Regions from separate parts of the Thermotoga profunda AZM34c06 genome, predicted to be linked through region 2. Evidence: predicted binding sites of a transcription regulator. Region 2 holds the regulator's gene; each other region holds the start of a gene.
The links. Region 2 encodes HrcA, which represses chaperone genes, less so after heat shock. Its sites were predicted from a motif close to ATTAGCACTCNNANNNTNNGAGTGCTAAT; they were not measured.
Positions count from the first base shown of each region.

Region 1: groES (co-chaperone GroES) is a predicted target of HrcA. The motif match lies at 2,655-2,683, and genes of this name have one in related genera.
Region 3: dnaK (molecular chaperone DnaK) is a predicted target of HrcA. The motif match lies at 4,591-4,619, and genes of this name have one in related genera.

Region 1 is NZ_AP014510.1:341,233-348,509, forward strand. It holds gene mreB (rod shape-determining protein) at 1-246, opposite strand, end outside; gene TSP02S_RS01585 (lysylphosphatidylglycerol synthase transmembrane domain-containing protein) at 352-1,362, shown strand; gene TSP02S_RS01590 (hypothetical protein) at 1,343-1,543, opposite strand; gene TSP02S_RS01595 (YitT family protein) at 1,582-2,442, opposite strand; gene groES (co-chaperone GroES) at 2,715-2,984, shown strand; gene groL (chaperonin GroEL) at 3,000-4,619, shown strand; gene TSP02S_RS01610 (pyrimidine dimer DNA glycosylase/endonuclease V) at 5,268-5,672, opposite strand; RNA gene ffs (signal recognition particle sRNA large type) at 5,840-6,105, shown strand; gene TSP02S_RS01615 (MarR family winged helix-turn-helix transcriptional regulator) at 6,221-6,658, shown strand; gene TSP02S_RS01620 (NAD-dependent epimerase/dehydratase family protein) at 6,655-7,277, shown strand, end outside.
Region 2 is NZ_AP014510.1:961,383-968,659, forward strand. It holds gene TSP02S_RS04645 (UDP-N-acetylmuramoyl-tripeptide--D-alanyl-D-alanine ligase) at 1-1,174, opposite strand, end outside; gene TSP02S_RS04650 (UDP-N-acetylmuramoyl-L-alanyl-D-glutamate--2,6-diaminopimelate ligase) at 1,167-2,648, opposite strand; gene hrcA (heat-inducible transcriptional repressor HrcA) at 2,755-3,780, shown strand; gene TSP02S_RS04660 (nucleotide exchange factor GrpE) at 3,777-4,292, shown strand; gene dnaJ (molecular chaperone DnaJ) at 4,276-5,382, shown strand; gene TSP02S_RS04670 (DUF4912 domain-containing protein) at 5,532-6,206, shown strand; gene TSP02S_RS04675 (glycoside hydrolase family 57 protein) at 6,203-7,277, shown strand, end outside.
Region 3 is NZ_AP014510.1:2,072,473-2,079,749, reverse strand. It holds gene TSP02S_RS10115 (ATP-dependent Clp protease ATP-binding subunit) at 1-2,161, opposite strand, end outside; gene TSP02S_RS10110 (Hsp20/alpha crystallin family protein) at 2,206-2,649, opposite strand; gene dnaK (molecular chaperone DnaK) at 2,674-4,449, opposite strand; gene TSP02S_RS10100 (MBL fold metallo-hydrolase) at 4,768-5,400, shown strand; gene hpt (hypoxanthine phosphoribosyltransferase) at 5,414-5,926, shown strand; gene TSP02S_RS11060 (hypothetical protein) at 5,923-6,078, shown strand; gene recG (ATP-dependent DNA helicase RecG) at 6,059-7,277, shown strand, end outside.

The DNA.
Region 1 (7,277 bases), 620 kb from region 2:
GAAGTATTTGAGCATTGAGAGAGCCACATCGTAGTCTGCAATGACACCATCTCTCAGTGGTCGTAAGGCTATTATCGATGCGGGAGTTTTTCCAAGCATCATCTTTGCTTCCATACCAACCTTGAGGACTTCACCTGTATCTGCGTTGATTGCCACAACAGATGGCTCGTTTATAACGATTCCCTTACCCCTCACGTACACAAGTGTATTTGCCGTTCCAAGATCTATACCAAGGTCACGTCTCATGTTCACAACATCATCCTCCATTGATACGACTCAGATACATTTTATCATGAAGGTTGAAAAAATAACAGATCGTGGTAAAGTAATAGAGCAAAAAGGTGATGCGTTGTGCGAACAAAAATCCTGATAGGTGTCATTCTGAGTTTGGGAATGACTGCGTTAATATCACTTTTCGGTGCAAAAGAGAGTCTTTTGGCAGCGTTCAAGTCCATTGATCTTCGGATATTCTCGATTGCATGCTGTGCTTACTTTATTTTTATGCTGATTGATGCACTTAGAACAAAGATTTTATTGTCGCATAATGGATTAAAAGTTAGCTATTTATTGTGTTTTCAAAACACTGTGCTTGGTCTTTATACGAGTGCTATAACCCCTTTTTCAGCAGGTGGTCAACCTTTTCAGATATATCATCTGGTCAAGAACAACATTTCAATAGAAAGATCATCGATGGCAATTGGTGTGAAATTCATCACATCACTGACTCTGATGATTACAACTTCATTTTTTCTGATTTTGTTTCGGGGTAAGAAACTCATATCTGATAACAGTTCGGCTTTTATGGTTTATGCTGGTCTTATACTCACAAGTGCCATTTATGTATTTTTTCTACTTCTCATTCTTTCAAAGAATTTCACATATAGAATTTTCACCTCGAAATTTTTAACAAAGGTGATATCCCGTTTGACTAAGAAAGATATACAATTAGTTCTTAAGAAAACAGTTGATTCCCTATCAAATTATTTTGAATTGCTCAAGAATCTGTGGACCTCTTCAAAGATACTCCTGTTGGTCAATGTGTTTTTGACTGGTTTAGAGATATTATTGACAATGAGTGTTCCGTATATATTAGTATTGAGTTTTGGTTTTTGCAAGGTGAATTACCTTGAGTTCTTGGCGGCAATACTTGCGATGACTATGGTTGTGTACTTCTTACCAACACCTGGCTCTTCTGGCGGTGTTGAAGGTGCCTTCTACATAATGTTTAAAAATTTGATTTCACGCGATATTGTTGTTGCAACTGTCATAACATGGCGCTTGATCACGTATTATACAATGATTGCTCTTGGGACTTTGCTGCTGTCAAAAATGCTTTTGACCTTCAAACAAACAAAGCCGTAATGAAAGACAATGCGTACATAGCTCCGCATAACATCAGAGCTTTCCAACCTCTTTTGTTGTGACCCTTCATCTTTTCCTTTTCGTCATTCTTCATGGCTCTCAAACCTAATTCGAAGCTCAAGATGGCGAATAACAATATACCAGATCCCACAAAGAACAAGATATTTGAAACAACCTTCAAGTTATCACCTCGCGATATACCTTATCTTTTGTGTTTCATTAGAAAACGTTTCTGATATTTTGAAATCCCTCACCGAAAGTATAACGTGCCTCGTTGACGATTATGAAAGAACTCTTGTCGGTTTTTCGGATGAAAGATATCAACTCACCGAGCTCTCTTCTTCTCAAAACTATTAACAATATCTTTCTGTATTTTTTGGTGTATGCGCCATATCCGTCCAGATACGTTGCACCTCTTTTCAATTTGTTCAAAACAAAATCTGCTATTTGTTCATTCTTTTCTGATATTACTATAACTTGTGTAGATGTTTCGATGCCTTTCATCACAAAATCGATCGTCATGCCATTTATTATAATGGCCAGAATTGCATACATACCCGTTCTCACACCAAATGTCAAACCTGCGAGAACACCGATAATAAAATCGACGATTAACAAGGTTGTTCCCATCGGTGCAGCGTAATATCTGTTTAATATCCTCGCTACTATATCTGTCCCACCCGTGGAAGCATTTTGAGTGAAGGTGATAGCCATTCCGATCGCAGTGAGAACATCTCCAAAGAATACTGCAAGCATCATATCTCCAGCGATGTACCTTGGTAACTTTATGAATCTATCGAAAAGGTCCACAAGAAAAGTTATTAAAAAGGTGCAGTATATCGTTTTTATGCTGAAGTCAAAACCGACCGTGAGAAAGGCGATTAAAAATAACAAACCATTTATTATATACATCCAGACACCAACCGGCAATTTGATCACACCATTGAGAACCATGGCAAGTCCACTTGCACCACCAGCGGCTATGTTGTTTGGTATTAGAAAAACCACAAGACCTATAGCTGTTATCAACACACCAACGCTCGCAAGTATGTATTCTCTGATGACTAAGCTCTTATTCATTCGCTCACCCCTCCTAATTAGCAAGATTTTACCATGGAGAAAATCACAACTTCACAACCATTTGTGAGTTTCACAAATGAGAAAGTGTGATTTGATTAGATAATACCTCTATTTTATGATTTTATCGTATATAATCACCGTTATTTGGGCGTAATTTCTTGCGATTGCCAAAAATGACACTTGATTACTTATCATGAGTGGTGTATTCTATAATTAGCACTCAAATAGGTAGAGTGATAAGATTTTATAAAAATGAAAGGAGGTCTGATTTTATGAAAGTTACGCCACTTGGCGAGAGGCTGTTGATCAAACCCTTGAAAGAGGAAAAAAGAACCGAGGGAGGTATAGTTTTACCAGATTCGGCAAAGGAAAAACCAATGAGAGCCGAGGTAATTGCTGTTGGGGAAAAAGTTGAAAACATCGACGTAAAAGCCGGAGACAAAGTTATCTTCTCAAAGTATGCTGGTACTGAAATCAAAATTGATGAGGTTGATTACATCATCATTGATGCGAATGATATTCTTGCAAAGATCGAAGAGTGAAGGGAGGAATGAGTAATGCCGAAACTTTTGAGATTTGATGAAGAAGCTCGCAGATCCTTGGAAAGAGGCGTAAACAAAGTCGCTGATGCAGTGAGAATTACACTTGGACCAAAAGGTAGAAATGTTGTTATCGAGAAAAGCTGGGGATCTCCAACTATCACCAATGACGGTGTTTCTATAGCAAAAGAGATCGACCTTGAGGACAAATTTGAAAATCTCGGTGCGCAACTTGTAAAAGAAGTTGCTTCAAAGACCAATGACGTAGCTGGTGACGGAACAACAACGGCTACAGTGCTTGCACAGGCAATGATCAGAGAAGGTTTAAAGAACGTTGCTGCAGGTTCAAATCCAATACTTCTCAAACGCGGTATTGATAAAGCATCAGAAAAAGTAGCAAAGTACATCAAAGAAAAATCTAAGAAACTCTCTGGTAGAGAAGATATCGCACACGTTGCTGCAATCAGTGCAAACAATACAGAGATTGGTGAACTCATAGCCGAGGCAATGGACAAAGTTGGTGAAGATGGAGTCATCACGGTTGAAGATTCAAAGACCCTGGAAACCTATGTTGAATTCACAGAAGGTATGCAGTTTGATAGAGGATACATTTCTCCGTATTTTGTAACCGATGCAGAGAAAATGGAAGTTGAGCTTAAAGAACCTTTCATTCTCATCACAGATAAAAAGCTGAGTGCAATTAAACCTTTGATACCCATTCTTGAGAAAGTTGCTCAGACTGGTAGGCCAATCCTTGTTATCGCGGAAGATGTTGAGGGAGAGGCATTGACCACACTTGTTCTCAACAAACTGAAGGGCACACTCTCTGCCTGTGCAGTGAAAGCTCCTGGTTTTGGTGACAGAAGAAAAGCCATGCTTCAGGACATCGCAATCCTCACAGGTGGGACAGTTATTAGCGATGAACTTGGAATAAACCTCGAGGATGTAACACTTGAAGATCTTGGAAGAGCAGATCTTGTGAGAGTTAAGAAAGATGACACGATCATCATTGGTGGAAAGGGAAATCCAGAAGAGATCAAAAAGAGAATCGCTCAGATAAAATCCCAGATTGAGCAAACAACATCCGAATATGAGAAAGAAACTCTGCAAGAAAGAATGGCAAAGCTCGCTGGTGGAGTTGCAGTCATAAAGGTCGGTGCTGCGACTGAAACAGAGCTTAAAGAAAAGAAACACAGGATTGAAGACGCTTTGAGCGCAACAAGGGCAGCTGTCGAAGAAGGAATAGTTCCTGGTGGTGGAGTAACACTTCTCAGAAGTAGAAAAGTTCTGGAAGGTCTTCTCAAAGAACTCGATGGAGATGAAAAGGTTGGTGCCACAATAGTTTACAAGTCGCTTGAGTATCCTATCAGACAGATCGCAGAAAATGCTGGATATGACGGTGCAGTTATCGTTGAAAAGATACTCTCTTCAAAAGACGACGCCTATGGATTCGACGCACTCAAAGGTGAATACACGGATATGTTCAAAGCTGGAATTATCGATCCAGCAAAGGTCACAAGAAGTGCACTGCAGAATGCTGCTTCCATTGCTGGGATGCTTTTGACAACAGAAGTGCTTGTTGTTGAAAAGCCAGAAGAAAAGAAAGAAACACCTCCCGCAATGCCACCTGAATATTAATACTAAAGAAAAATGGCAAGGAGGGCGGATGCCCTCCTTATTTTTTATTAATTTGAGAGTTAGTTTTGTATAAGTTCTGTACATAGCTATTTGACAAGTAAAGTTTGAAATTTGATTGAATATTCGCTCTACAGAATAATTTCCTTCAATTGTTAGTTTTATACGTTTCGTATAATATATAATGGAAGGCGCCAACCAGGATCCTGGAAAATCTCATTTCGTATATTGGCATAAGTCTACTCTTTTGGAAATTAGACACCTTATATTTATCTTTTGATCTTTTCAAAGCTTTCAACATCTCCATCAACGACATAGAAAAGCTTATAGAAAAATGGCCAGAAGACACATTCCATTTATGGGATTGTGATGAATGGCTTTGACAAATCATAAACAATGATGTATTATAATGTACATAAAAGGGAATGAATACACACTCTTAAAGTATACTGAGAGACATGTCAAACACTCCATTGAGTCCAACAACCTATGGATAGGCTTCATGAACAGTCTATCGCTCAATGGAGTAAAGGAAATAGCAACGTAAGGGTATCTCTGAATCCAGTTAATGCTGGATAGGAGTAGAAGGCACTTGACTCGCCCAGTCAGAGTAGCGATAGCTACGTACTGACTCAAAGAATCCTATCCCCTTCAGGGGATTGGGAGTAGGTCAATTGGGTTAACATGTTCTCTGTTGAGCAACTCCAAATATTTTTGATGATCTCTCTTTTGAAGTTTTCTGAGTAGATGTTCAAATTCATACCGAAGTTGACCTTTTGTGACTTTTATTTTTATGGAACTATCTACTTGTGAAAGATCGATTTTTGAAAGATCAAAGTTATAATTTCTTGATTTTGATTCTTCATAGATATAGAAAAGATACGTGTTTATTGCCTTCAGAGGATTAGAATGACTCTTGAATCTCTCCAACTGAGGATGATTTTTATACCCCTTGGTTTTAAAAGATAAAACGGCTTTTGCAAGGAGTGCCTCTCTCCATACAGCGAGTAATCCTTTTCTGTCTAAATAACTAAAATCTATCGACCACAATCTCATTCGATCACCAAAATAATTATTATCATAAATCTTGTGCGGATTTCTAAAAAGTCAATATTTTCACATTTTTCCGCAGCTATCAGCTGCGGTTTTTTGTTTAATGTTTTGCCAGTGATTTTTTATGAGGTTCGATAATCTTTGAGTTCATAGTATAATTGAACATGGTGCCACGATAGGCGGGGGGTTGGCGGTCCCCTGTAACCCGAAATCCGCCATAGCGGGGCTGAAGGCCTATCTGAGGCTACTCAGGTTAGGAAATGGGCTGTATGGAAAGCGTTGAAGGTTGGGTCCTGTGCAACGATGGGCTGTGAACCTGGTCAGGTCCGGAAGGAAGCAGCCATAAGCAGTTTCCGTCGTGTGCCGCAGGGAAGCCTGACTGGAGCTGGAAATACAGTACCGTCCTGGTCTGGGTCAGTCGAAGATAGGTTCGTGGCACCTTTTATTTTGCCTTGTTTTTACACCCGCTCAATGTGGTATTTTTAAAATCCTATAATTAAAATTCTTGACAGTTTATAAAATTAACTATATAATTCACTTGGGGTGGGTACATGAAAATTGACGCAGAGCAGATTATGAAATCTATTTTCGATTTGGTCTTAACATTTTCGAGGATGCTCAACTTTAACAATGAAATTGAGAATTTAAGAGCTATTGAACTGTATGTACTTTTATATGTTGCTCAAAGAGGATCACAAAAGATGAGTGAACTTGCTCAGGCATTTTCCATGACAAAGAGCAACATAACTTTTCTTGTTGATTCACTTGAGCAAAAGGGTTTTGTCATGCGATCAAGATCAAATGAAGACAGACGCGTCGTAATGATTGAGTTAACTCAAAAGGGTCAGCAAATATACAAACAGATTCTTTCAGATTTTTCAAAACTGATAGACAAGGTCACCTCCCAGATACCTTCCCAGGATCTGGCGGTGATGGCTGATGGCTTTGAAAGACTTTCAAAGCTTTTTGGAATGGGTGAAAAACGATGATTTTGGTGACGGGAGCAACGGGTCATTTAGGGAATGTCCTTGTTAGATTACTTGTTGCATCAAAACAAAATGTCAGAGCGATGGTAGTACCTTTTGAAGATACTCTACCACTTGAAGGTTTACCAATACAAATTGTTAAAGGAGATATAAGAGACTATGATTTTGTTCGTGATGCGAGCAAAGACGTTGAGGTGGTTTATCATCTTGCTGCAATGATATCGATTCTGGGAAAGAAAAGAATGGTTTATGAAGTGAATGTAGGTGGTACTGAAAATATCATAAAAGCATGTAAAGAAAACAGAGTTCAAAGACTTGTCTATGTAAGCTCTATACACGCATTTTCTGAGCCAAAACCAGGCTCACTCATAGATGAATCGGTTCCTATAGATCCCCAAAAGACATCGGGGGACTACGCAAAATCAAAAGCAATGGCTACATTGAAAGTTCTCGAATCAGCAAAAGAAGGCTTGAATGCAGTTATTGTCTGCCCTACAGGGATTGTTGGGCCATACGATTGGCGAGTATCTGAAATGGGAAATCTGTTGCTTTTGTATTCGAAAAACCTTCTCAAAGTTGGTGTTTCAGGTTCCTTTGATTTTGTCGATGTACGAGATGTAGC
Region 2 (7,277 bases):
TGGTTTTTCTCAAGAAAGAAACTATTTTTTCGATATCATTTGTTCTGAGAATCTCCTTTGAACAGACCATAGCATCGATTTCGGGTTCAGAATTGTAAACAATTACACCATCAGTACACTCCAGTATCTTACCAAGTTCCTGATGAGTTTGATCTGAATAAATTCCTTGTTCTTTTATAGAACCTACAACCGCAAATGAACGTTTACCGAGTTTTCTAAGTGTTTCCACAGCTACTTTGAAAGATTCAAGGCTCGCATTGTAACAATCATCGATTATAAAGACATCTCTGTGTCTGAAAACTTTGAATCTTCCTTGTATGGGAGAAAAATTCTCTATCAAATCTTTGCTGGGTTTGATTTTGATCAAATCAAGAACTGCCAGAACTGCTGCAATATTGGTTAACTGCCCTACATTCCAAATGGATCTGAATTGAAACTGTACAATCTCGTTGATAGTTTTATAAGCTGCAATTGTACACAAGTCATCGTAAAAATAATTCATTAACTGGTAATCTCCTTTTTGGTAACCGAAAGTTACAAGAGATTTTGTAGAGATTCTTTGAAGAATTCTCTCGTCGTTTATAACAACAGCAGTACCATTTGGTTTCATCATTTCCACTATCTGGAGTTTTCCATCCAAGATTGCTTGGTCACTTCCCGCAACACCACGATGAGCCGTTCCAACATTCAGCAGAACAGAAATATCAGGTTGGGCTATCTGGCACAATCTTGCGATGTCGCCAAATTTGTTCATTGCCATCTCAAGGGCCAAATATCTTTCCCCTCTGTAATGATTGATAATCGACAATGGCAGGCCGATCTCAGTATTGAAGTTGCCAGGGTTGGAAAAACAGAGTTCTTTTCCGATCGACTGGTAAATCAATTCCTTTGTCGTTGTTTTTCCATTCGAACCGGTTATGCCTATGACGAATGGCTCATATCTCTGAATTCTCTCCCACGCTGTATTTATGAGAAAGTCAACGGTACTATCGACTCTTATTAAGCACTCTTTTGGTGCATCAACTGGTTTTTCCACTACAGCATATTTGGCGCCCTTGGATAATGCATCTTTGACATATAGATGTCCATCTGTTTTTTCGCCTTTGATCGCGACAAAAATACAACCAGGTATGACCTTTCGAGAATCTATAACAAAGCAAAATTCGTCATACATGTCTCTTATCCTTTTCGTATTCTCTCATGATTATCTTCCTGATTTCTTCTGCATCTTTGAATGGAATCTTTTTTTCATCGCTGAATATTTGATACTCTTCGTGGCCTCTACCGGCCACTACAACCATATCACCGCGATTGGCTAATGTTAATGCTGTTTCTATGGCTTCTCGCCTATCGGGTATCACCAAATATGGCATTCCCGCTGGTACACCTTTCTCAACCTCTGAGAGAATTTCTTCTGCATCTTCTCCTCTTGGATCATCGGTTGTTATTATACTCACATCAGAATATCTACAGACAACTTCAGCCATCATCGGTCTTTTACCTTTATCTGCTTGACCACCGGCACCGAAAACCGTTATTATCCTGCCAGATGCCAATTTCTTGGCAGTTACCAGCGTTTTCTCGAGTGCATCTGGACTATGGGCGAAATCGACAACGATATCGATTCCAAGTAAAGCACCTTCTTTAATGAATTGAAACCTTCCATCTACACCTTCAAAAGTTTTTACTGCTTCTACTACTGATTGCGCATCATACCCAAGCTCAACAAGTCCTGCTATGACAAGCGTTGCGTTGTAGGCGTTGTGTACCCCAGGAACATTTATTTGACATTCAAAAGTACCGTATTTACAATGGAGCGAAAATCTCGTTCCGTGTCTTTGAACATCTATATCAGATATCTTGTAATCACTCTTTGGAGATATTCCATATACGACCTTTTTCACCTTTTTACTCAGAAGATGTTCATATTCATCGCTTACCAGTGCTATACCAGAATCCTTTAAAAGATCAAAAATGTGGAGTTTGGTTTTGGTATAGTCCTCAAAGGTTTGGTGAAAATCAAGGTGATCACGTGTAATATTCGTAAGAGCTGCTATGTCAAATCTGATTCCTTCTACCCTCTTCATGGCTAATGAATGTGATGAAACTTCCATTGCAAAATGTGTGCCATTCCTGTCAACAGTATTTCTCATAGCCTTCAAGATTTCTATAGCACCGGGGGTTGTGTTATCGTGGTGGAAACGAGCTTCGCCTATAATGTCATAATAAACCGTACCAAGCATACTTCCTCGACTTCCGAGTGAGTTCAAAACATGATGGAACAGATGTACCGATGTTGTTTTACCATTTGTTCCTGTCACTCCAATGGTGATTAAATTATTAAAGGGATATCCATAGAAATGTGCAGCTAAGAGTGCTTCAGCAAGTCTACTATCACTCACCAGAACATGTGGAAAATCCAATTGAACAGGTCGTTCAACTACCAGAAAAGAAATGCCCTTTTTGATTATCTCTGGTACGATGTCGTGTGAGTCAAATCTGCTACCTTTATGACAGATGAAAAGGTGACCTTTTCTTGCTTCCGTCGATTTGTTTGTCAATCCAGTAATCTCTAACTCACTCTGTCCATTTAAAGAGAAACTCAGAGAAATGTCATTGACCACTTTTAAGAGCTCTTTAACGAGCATCGTACCACCTCTTTTTCATTGTTATTCTAACATCCTCTATCAATCTTGACAAGGTTTACACTCTGTGCTATGCTAAAATTAGCACTCGATAATGGTGAGTGATAAAATGAAACGAGAAGCGAAGATAAATGAACGGCAGAAAAAAATTTTGTATTGTGTAGTTAGGGAATATATACTTACAAAGAAGCCTATCAGTTCGGAGCGTGTTCTTGAGGCTTCAGATGTTTCGTGCAGTAGTGCAACGGTGAGAAACGACTTGAGAAAACTCGAGTATCTTGGATATCTCCATCAGCCTCATACTTCGGCTGGGCGAATACCGACAGACAAAGGTTATCGATTCTATGTAGATGAAACCCTTAGTTTAATAAGAGAGTATGCACAGCATTCGGCTTCTATTCATTCAAAATACCCCATGACCTTTGGAGATATGGAAAAAATCCTAACAGGCGCAGCAATAGCTCTTTCACGAATCACAAAAGGAGCAGTTGTCCTTGAAAAACCTGCTATAGACAAATTGAAAATACTCAGAATATCTATTGCACCGATAACCAAAACATACAATGTTGTCTCGTTAATAACCGAACTTGGCTTGGTTAAATTCATACCATTTAGAACTTTTTACGAGATAGACTATCTTTCTTTGGAAAATCTGATGAATGAACTGTTGAGAGGATACACAATTGAAAGTGTAGGTGATAGAAAATTTGAAACCAATATCGATCAATACCTTTTGGATCTCTCGGAACATTTGGTAAATGCATTAAAAGAGGATTCGTCGAGTAATCTTGTAAAGGTCGGAATAGATACATTGATAAATGCTGAGTACTTCAATATAGATGAGATAAGAAGGCTTTCGAATTTCTTCTCGGATGATTCATTATTGAAAAAAGTACTCCTGAAACTCGAACAACTTCCGAAGATTTTAATAGGTTCCGAGCATGGTATACAAGGCTTGGAGAACTTCGCTATCTTTGTTGATGGTTACAAAAAAGAGGAAAAACTAATGGGAAAAGTCATGGTGATAACGTCTAAGGTAGTCAAATACGAAGACGTTTCCAATTCATTGAGATATATGGTGAGTAGACTCACGGAGTATTTCACAGTTGCAACCAGAGAGGAGGGAAGAAGATGAACGACAATGAAAAACAGGTCACGCAGGAAAATCAACAAACAGTTGAAAAACTCCAGCAAGAGAAAACAGAACTCCTTGGGTATTTGAAGGAGCTCAAAGCACAATTTGAGAATTACAAAAAGGACTCACTCAGAGAGAGAGAACAAATCATAAAAAATGCGAACGAATATTTTCTCACAAAACTCATACCGATATTAGATGATATGGACAGAGCCTTTAAAGAAGTAGAACAATCGCATTCATATAAGAATTTCTACAAAGGAGTAGAATTGATCTATAAGAAATTATGGAAAATCTTGAATGATGAAGGGTTCTTCAAAATAGAAGTAAAAGAAAAATTCGATCCATTTGAGCATGAAGCGGTGGAAAAAATCGAAACCAATGAACATGAGGAATATTCAATACTCAAGGTATTAGAGAACGGTTACAAATTCCACAGCAAAATAGTCAAACCAGTAAAGGTACAGGTCGCAATCAAACCAAGAGGTGGAGAAAGTGCCAAGACAGAGTAAAGATTATTACGCAATATTAGGTGTTCCAAGGGACGCATCACAAGAAGATATCAAAAAAGCTTACAAAAAACTGATCAAGCAATGGCATCCAGATTTACATCCAGAGAATAAAAAAGAAGCAGAGGAAAAATTCAAAGAAATACAAGAAGCTTATGAAGTGCTGAGCGATCCTCAGAAAAAGGCAATGTATGATCGTTTTGGCTATGTCGGAGAAACTGAATTTGCACAGCAGAGTTCTGGAAGTCCCTTTGAAGATGTATTTAGAGATTTCGAGAGTTTTTTTGGAAGGGATGTTTTCGACATATTTTTTGGGGAAAGAGGCACCGAAGAGAGACAGCAAACTCGTAGACGATCAGGCGAAGATATCTCGATAACGGTAGAGATAGACTTCACCGAATCTTTAGTGGGAAAACAAATCCCTGTGGAATATGACAGGTATGAAAAATGTGACCACTGTGATGGTCAAGGAATTGAACCTGGCAGTGGTTATCAAACTTGTCCAAGATGCCATGGGACGGGTGTTATAAGAGAAGAAAGACGAAGTGTTTTTGGAGTCTTTGTCAGTACAAAAACATGCGGTACTTGTGGAGGTACTGGTAAGGTAGTCAAAGAAAAATGTCACGTCTGTGGAGGTACTGGCAGGGTTAAGAAAAGAATTAGAACAACTGTGAATATACCAGCTGGGATTTCAGATGGAACGAGGTTGAGAATAGATGGAGCAGGTAATGCTGGATACGGTGGTGGGCCGTATGGAGATCTCTACATCGTAGTGCATGTCAAACCAGATAAGAGATTCCGAAGACAAGATGATGATATTTATGTAGATGTATCGATTGACTACATTCAGGCGATATTGGGAGCAACAATAAAAATCGACCTTCCCACTGGTGGTTCAACCATGTTGAGAATACCTCCTGGGACACAACCTGGCAGCATCTTCCGGTTGAAAGGTGAAGGAGCACCTTCGGTTAGAACTGGAAAACGTGGTGATCTTTATGTTACCGTTAATGTCAAAATCCCAGATAGTGTGTCTTCTGAGGAAGCAAGGTTACTCAAGGAACTCGCGAAGATAAGAGGAACAAACATATAGACGAGATAATACCAGAATCTCCTGGCGTTTGACATTTATGTTCGATATAATGTATTAAAAGCTTTTTTTCTTTCTTTTTCACCTATTTACAACATTATGAGAACATGATAAAATATAATGTAAACATTTTACAAAAGGGGGCGCCAATTATGAAGCGCCAGGAGATTTTTGATTTTCTCAACAACCAGCCTACCATTCAAGAAGCTAAAGCCCTTGCCAAGAAACTTGGACTGAAGATCAAAAAAAGGATGAAAAAGAACGAAGTTTACAAAATACTCAGAGAACATGCCTTGAAATTAGAAGAACGATCTGAAGAAACCAAGCAAGTATTTACAGAAAAAATCGAACAGATTCCCACTTCCTATCAATCCGACAAGTTTGTACTTCTTCCTGTGAATCCACATCTTGTTTACCTTTATTGGGATCTTTCACAACATTCATTTGAAAAAATGGCTAAAACAGGTAACACCGTTGTGAGATTGTACGATGTGACTTACATTATATTCAATGGAAAAAATGCTCATCGAATCTTCGAGGCGGGTATTGATCTTGGAGTATGTCGAAATTATTATTTTCATGTCCCTTGTTCGAATGCCGACTACATTGCTGAGATTGGCTACAGAGAACAGGATAATTTTGTACCAGTTTTGAGGTCAAACCTCTGCAAAACACCACCTGATTCTCCATCTATGACGAGCAGGCAGAGATGGTTTATCAAAGGTAAAAAGCAAATTGTCACGATGGGAGAAGTGCTGATACAACCTGTTGAGCGAATGAACATCTTCAGTTTCACGAGTACAACTTCTGGTGGTGGTAAAAAATGATTGGATACTTTTGTCTGACTCTTCATTCTCATCTCCCCTATGTTCATCATCCAGAACATGAAACTTTTCTCGAAGAGAGATGGTTTTTTGAAGCTTTGATAGAGAGTTATATCCCCTTGTTGATGACCTTTGACAGACTCGCAAAAGACGGAATACCTTTTAGGATAACCGTTTCTCTCACACCACCGCTACTTGAGATGACAAAAACAAATGGACTCACGGAAAAATTCATTTCACACATGAATAAATTGATAGAACTTAGTAACAAAGAAATCTCACATGCACAGAATGAAGAAGAAAAAACTTTGGCAATATTCTACAGAGATAGACTCACACAGGTCTTAGATTATTACAGAGATCTCAATTATGATATTGCCAGTGGATTTTTAAAATATGCTCAGGATGGTTATTTAGAACTCATTACAAGCAATGCTACACATGCATTTTTACCTTTAATGCAGCATCAGCCAAATGCCGTTGAAGCTCAGATCAATATAGGTGTAAAGGCATTCCAAGAGAGATTGAAACTCACACCAAAGGGTATATGGCTTGCCGAGTGTGGATATTTTCAAGGGCTTGATGAATTTTTGAAAAAATATGGATTGGAATTCTTTTTTGCCGACTCTCATAGCCTATGGTATGCTGATGAAAAACCAAAATACGGTGTCTATAGACCTGTAGTGACTCCTTCGGGAGTTTTTGTTTTTGCAAGAGACCCAGAATCGAGTGAACAAGTTTGGAGCGCGACGATTGGATATCCCGGAGATTACAGATATAGAGAATTCTACAGAGATATAGGTTTTGATAGGGATTTTGATTATATAAAGCCTTACATTGATCCAAGTGGTGTGAGAGTTAATACGGGGATAAAGTACCACAAAATAACTTCAAAAGAAACACCATTGAATCAAAAGAAATTATATAACCGTGAAGAAGCATTAAATGCCGCTAAAGAACATGCCGTGGATTTTCTCAACAAGAAACTATCACAGATGCAGAGATTATATGATATCTTTGAGCAACCTCCCGTGATAATTGCACCGTTCGACACGGAGCTCTTTGGACACTGGT
Region 3 (7,277 bases), 1.1 Mb from region 2:
ATTCCTGAGAGATGATCTTATCTGCCAATGGTGCTTCTACTTCATTTTCTATAACACGTTTCAAAGGTCTTGCACCCAATGCGGGGATATAACCCCGTTTTGCCAAGTATTCCTTAGCTTGTGCTGTAAAGACAACGCTTCTATTTTGTTCTTTGATACGGTTAGCGATCTTCTCAAGTTGAAGTTCTACTATTTGTTTCATGTGTTCAATTGTCAAAGGCTTAAAGACTATTGCTGCATCGATTCTGTTTATGAATTCCGGTTTGAAGTGTTTTCTCATCTCTTCTTCGATGAGTTGAGTTAGATCACTCAAACCATCTTCGAGTGCATCTAATATGTGTTCGCTGGCAATATTACTTGTCATTATTATGATCGTGTTTTTAAAGTCAACGGTGTTTCCTTTTCCATCGGTTAATCTTCCATCATCAAATACTTGCAATAACACATTGAACACTTCTGGGTGTGCCTTTTCGATCTCATCCAGTAAAATAACGCTGTATGGTCTTCTTCTAACCAGTTCGGTCAGTTGACCTCCTTCTTCGTAACCAACATATCCTGGAGGAGCACCGATTAGCCTACTCACTGTGTGTTTTTCTGTGTATTCGCTCATATCGATTCTTATCAGAGCGTCTTCACTTCCAAAAAGGACTTCTGCGAGAGCCTTTGCAAGCTCTGTTTTACCAACACCCGTTGGGCCAAGAAACAAGAATACACCATTTGGCCTTTTTGGATCTTTCAATCCGGCTCTTGCTTTTCTGATTGTTTGTGCAACCATTTTGACTGCATCATCTTGGTCGATAATTCTTTTATGTAATAGTTGTTCAAGGTTCATGAGTTTTTCTCTTTCTGATTCGAGCATTCTTGATACAGGAATGCCAGTCCACAACTCGACTACCTTGGCGATTTCATTTTCATTTACAATTTTGTTATTGCCTTGGAGCCTGATTGCAGATGCTGCTTCATCGATCAAATCTATTGCCTTATCTGGTAGGAATCTATCTGTGATATACCTTGCGCTCAAGCGAGCCGCAGCGATCAGAGCTTCGTCTGTTATTGTAACTTCGTGATGCTTTTCGAATTCTTTTTTGATTCCGCGTAATATTTCTATAGTATCTTCTATCGATGGTTCACCTACAAGAATCGGTTGAAATCTTCGCGCAAGTGCTTTATCTTTCTCAACGTATTTTCTATATTCATTTACAGTAGTTGCACCAATAACTTGCATCTCGCCGCGGGCAAGTTCTGGTTTAAGAAGATTTGCTGCATCGACAGCACCTTCTGCCGCACCTGCACCAACTACAGTGTGAAGTTCGTCTATGAAGAGTATGTATTGACCAACATTTTTTCTGAGGGCGTCGATTAATTTCTTCATTCTTTCTTCGAATTCTCCTCTGAACTTTGTGCCGGCTATGATTCTACCCATATCTAACTTTAGGATTTTCTTGTTTTTGAGAAAACTCGGAACATCACCATTTATTATCTTCTGGGCAAGTCCTTCAACTATAGCCGTCTTTCCAACGCCAGGGTCTCCTATCAAGACAGGGTTGTTTTTGAATTTTCTTCCCAAAATCTGAACAGTTCTGAAAATCTCTTTTTCCCGTCCAACAACCGGTAATAACTTTCCATCTTTTGCCATTTTTGTGAGATCTTCTGTGAATTTGAAAAGCACATCGACATTCTCGTCTTCTGCAGTTTTACCGCTGGTACGAAGCTCTCTTATAGCTTCATATACCTTGTCTGGAGTCACTCCCTGTCTTGACAGCAACCTGTAAGTCATTGAACTTGGCGCGAGTATCATGCCCAGAAGTAAATGGTCTGTTCCTACCTTCTCATCACCCATTCGCCTTGCTTCTTTGCGTGCTTCTTCAAGGACATGTCTTGCATCGGGTGTTATATAAACCTGTGCAACGGCACCCGGTTGAGAAGTAGTTCCCGCCCTCATTCCATACCTTGCCACAAAAGACGATGTTTCATCTTTCAGAGCATCTATGTTCACACCAATCTTTCTCAAGATATCTACAGCTGCATTGTCACCATCTTCAAGAATTGCAAGCAATATATGCTCAGATGACATTTGATTCTGTGAAAATCTGTTCAAGATATCTTGAACAGAAGTGAGAACCCTCTGCGCACTTTCTGTGTAGTCTTTGAAGTCCAGCATCATGTCACCTCCTAAATTAATGGGGCGGTTGCCCGCCCCATCTTTTACTCGATTTTCACATCTACTACTTTAGCCTTTTTCTCTTCGCGTTTGGGCAAAGATATTGTCAAGACACCATTTTCGTATTTTGCTTTGATTTTATCTGCATCGACATAATCGGGCAAAGACAAGGATCTTTCAAATTTTCCGTAGCATCTTTCAACAATTTTGTAGTTTCTGTTTTCCTTTTCGCGCTCGAGCTTCTTTTCTCCGGTGATTCTCAAGATACCGTCTTCAACCTTTACTTCAAAGTCTTTTTTGTCCATTCCTGGAACTTCAACTTCGACTACTACCGAGTCGTCGGTTTCGTAAACATCGATATCTGGTAAATACGAGTAAACTGTACTTCTGCGAGTCATAGGAGTGAAGAAGTCTTCAAAGAGTCTGTCGATTTCACGTTGAAGTTCTCTGAATGGTTTCATGAAATCCTCACGCCTTTCCAACAACATGAAGACCCCTCCTTTCAAAAATTTTTATTGTGAACTCGATTGTTCTTTTCTGACATTTTCATACAGATATTGACCTATCTTCATACTCTCTCTTTGTAGATCATCGAACAGCATTTTTACTTTTGTTATATCGTCTTTGTTTATTGCATCTCTCAAATCATTGACAAGTTGTTCGAGTCTTGATTTGAGATCATTTGGTAGTTTATCTCCATGCTCTTTCAGAGATTTACTCACACTATAAGCAAGATCATCTGCTTTGTTTTTGAGTTCAACTTCTTCGCGTCTTCTTCTATCCTGCTCTTCATATTTTTGAGCCTCTTCCATCATCTTCTTAATATCTTCTTCTCTGAGTTTGTGTCTGCCTGTTACTACCATGGATTGTTCTTTGTTAGATGCGAGATCTTTTGCAGAGACATGGACTATTCCATCACTATCTATATCGAACGTCACTTCTATCTGTGGTACTCCTCTTGGTGCCGGTGGTATATCTACGAGTCTAAAGCTTCCAAGGAATATATTGTCTCTTGCCATAGTTCTTTCACCTTGATAGACCCTTATTTCAACTTCTGTTTGATAATCTTCAGCCGTTGTGAAGATTTTACTCTTTTTGACAGGTATTGTTGTGTTTCTTGGTATGATTGGTTCCATCAATCCACCTTTAACTTCTATTCCAAGAGTCAGAGGTGTGACATCTACCAGGACGATATCTTTTTCTTTCGCTTCTCCACCGAGTATGGCTGCTTGAATTGCCGCACCTATTGCAACTGCTTCGTCTGGGTTGACGCTCTTGTTCGGTTCTTTACCAAAGATGTCTTGTATGATTCTATGTACCATTGGAGAACGAGTCATGCCACCAACTAAGATGACTTCATCTATATCTCTTGGAGACAATTTTGCATCATTCAATGCTTTCTCAACAGGTCCTTTGGTCATATCGAACAGGTCTTTTACCAGAGATTCGTATAGAGATCTTGTCAGTCTCATTTCAAGGTGTAGTGGTCCAGAGGCTGTAGCTGTTATGTACGGAAGACTGATATCGGTCTCGAGTTTGCTCGAAAGCTCTATCTTGGCTTTCTCTGCCGCATCTCTTAGTCTCTGTAAGGCTTGTCTATCTTCTCTGAGATCTACACCATGTTGTTTTTTGAACTCTTCAGCCATCCAGTCAACGATTCTCTGATCAAAATCGTCTCCGCCGAGATGGTTGTTCCCAGATGTTGCGACAACCTGTATGACTCCTTCACCAATTTCGAGTATGGAGACATCAAAAGTTCCTCCACCAAGGTCATACACAAGAACTTTTTGTTCTTTTTTCTTGTCAAGACCGTATGCGAGTGCCGCTGCGGTTGGTTCGTTTATGATTCTCAACACTTCAAATCCTGCTATTTGTCCTGCTTCTTTGGTTGCTTGTCTCTGAGCGTCGTTGAAGTACGCAGGGCATGTGATGACCGCCTTTTTGATTTTTCCATTTAAATATTGTTCTGCATCTTTTTTCATCTTTTGCAAAATATAAGCGCTTATCTGTTGTGGAGTGTATTGTTTGTCGTCGATCTTTACTTTGTAATCGGTACCCATCTTTCTTTTTATCGATTTGACAGTTCTCTCAGAATTGAGAATCATTTGCCTTTTAGCAGGTTCTCCGACAATTATTTCACCTGTCTTGGTAAAGGCAACTATCGATGGTGTTAACCTGCCTCCCTCTGCATTGGGTATGACTTCAATTGATCCATCTGGTTTCATCCAAGCTATTACTGAATTTGTCGTACCCAAATCGATACCGACAACATATTCTCTTTCGCTCATCGTTTCACCTCCTGTGAGTTTCCAACACGATTATATGAACTATCAAGTGGTTTGTCAAGGGTTATGTTAAATTTTCGCTATGTTATGTGTATATCTTTATAACGACATTTTTTTATCATAAATATAAAAGCATATAAATTGTATAGCACTCGTTACTATAAATTGCTATCAAATTCGATCGGAGTATCTTTATGGTTTCAGCACAAGTTACTGGTATAATTTTGCTAAAGATGCCTTAGAAAAATCATGAGAAAAAGATACGCGAAAGATCTTGATAATAGGAGAAGATTTATTTGATAAACCAAGGGGGTGTTCAAAATGAAAATCACGTGGTTTGGTCATGCATGTTTTCTCATTGAGACTGGTGATGTTAAAATACTCACCGATCCTTTTGATAGCGCTGTTGGGTACAAAATACCAAATGTGGTTGTGGACATCATTACTGAAAGCCATCAACATTTTGATCACAACGCACATCACTTGATAAAGGGAAGATTCGAGCTTGTAAAAGACCCAGGTATCCGTCAGCTTAAAGGTGTGAAAATCACAGGAGTCAAGACCTTTCACGATTCGGAATCCGGTACTAAGAGGGGACAGAATATAATTTTCACTTTCGACGTAGAGGACATCAGGATAGCTCATCTTGGTGATCTTGGCCATATTCTGAATCAGGCTCAGCTTGATCAGATCAAGCCTATTGATGTTTTGTTATTACCCGTTGGTGGAACCTTCACAATAGGACCAACCGAAGCAAAAAGGGTACTTGACCAAATCAACCCGCACATAGCGATCCCAATGCATTTTAAAACCAAATACATCAAATTTGATATAGCACCTGTTGAAGAATTCACAAAACTGTGCGAAAATGTAAAATACACGAGTAATAATATTCTTGAGATTGATAAACAGATCAAGAATCAGGAAAAATTAGTTTATGTCCTGACACTTTGAGAGGAGGCATTCTGTGCAGCTAAAAGTTCTATTTGACGAAGAAACCGTTCGCAGGAAAATCAAAGATATGGCAAAACAAATAGAAAATTATTATCGCGGTAAGACAGAATCTTTATGTGCGATTTGTATTCTAAAGGGTTCTGTACATTTTTTCAGTGAGCTTGTTTTGAACATAAATATGAATGTCAATTACTCCTTTGTCCATGTATCGAGTTATGCAGGGACTGAATCTACTGGCAGAATACGTGTGAAGTCATGGGTGGATGAAACTTTGCAGGGAAAATATGTACTTGTTGTGGAGGATATCGTTGACACAGGTAATACACTCAGGTATATACTTTCGTACTTGAGAAAATATAAACCAGCAGATTTGAAAATAGCAGCTTTAATAGAGAAGGAGAAATATCAACACGGTATACCTATCGATTTTGTCGGTTTCAAAGTGGGAGATGTCTTTCTCGTTGGTTATGGCTTAGATTACGAGGAAAGATATCGAAATCTCCCTTATATAGGATACTTAGAATGAAAAAAGGTTCTTTAATAGTGGCTGGTTTAGTAATACTTGTGATTGTATTCGCTATGCTTTTCTCGATTCAGAAACTTCTCGACATGAGAATTTCTGGCTTTGCGCCGCTTGAAAAGGAGAGTATTATTCACGATGCGGCCGGTTCTCGTTGAGGAATTCTTATCTTCCCTTGAAGAGAATGCTTTAAAAGTGATTCAAGGTCAAATGCAGATAAATGAATTTATTGAGATTGTACAAGATAATTATGAGTTGATTTCAGATCCCATCTTAGAAGAAAAGGAAATTGTGGAAAAACTTGAGCAGCTTGTAGAATACATCAAACCTGTTGATACACTTGATCAACAAAGATCTCTCAAAAGGCTCAAGAATTGTATTGGAATGATAGAGCGTTTTAGAGACCAACATTTAATTTCAAAACCGAGTCTTTCAAATAATGTAAAGCAACCAAATTGTGAGATAAAGTATGCAAAAGGCGTTGGACCAAAACGAGAGTCACTTTTGAGAAAACTCGGAATTGTTACACTCCAAGATCTGGTTTTCTACTTTCCCAGAGATTATGAAGATCGAAGGCGTGTTATACCTATTTCAGAGATTCAATCAGAAGAAAAGATCACCACTTTAGGTAAACTCATCAGCGTGGAAACAAAAAAGATGAGTTCAATCACGATAACTGCGGCAGTGCTCTCAGATGGTGTTAATCAAATTTTACTCAAGTGGTTCAATCAGGAATTTCTTCAGAAAATCCTCCAGACCATGAAGAACAAAATGGTATATGTGACCGGCACTGCTAAACGTGGTCAATTCGGTTCGATTGAAATAGTCAACCCAGAAGTTGAATTGAAGGAGAACTCATCTAACCTTGAAATCTTACCTGTATACCCTTTGACTGAAGGTATAAGCCAGAGAGAACTGAGAAAGATAATAAAAGAGAACATATCGTGTGTTTGTCAGTTTGAAAATGAACTACCTACTGAGCTGGTGGAGAAAAGGAAATTAATCGATGTATCTGTGGCATTGCTTGGAATGCATTTTCCAAAGAGTATGTACCATTTAAAAAAATCCATTGAGAGATTGGCATATGAAGAACTCTTTTTAATGCAACTTGCTCTTTTACTTTCAAGAAAAGCTTTTGAAGAAATCGGGGGTATTGAGAAAAATATACAAGGCAAGATCGCAGAAGGATTTTTAAAGAAACTACCTTTCAAATTGACTAAATCACAGATTCTCGCACATCAGCAAATAAGAAGAGACATGATTTCAAACAAACCCATGAGCAGATTGTTACAAGGAGATGTTGGATCTGGAAAAACCGTTGTTGCTCAACTTGCAATAATCGACAATTTTGAGGCTG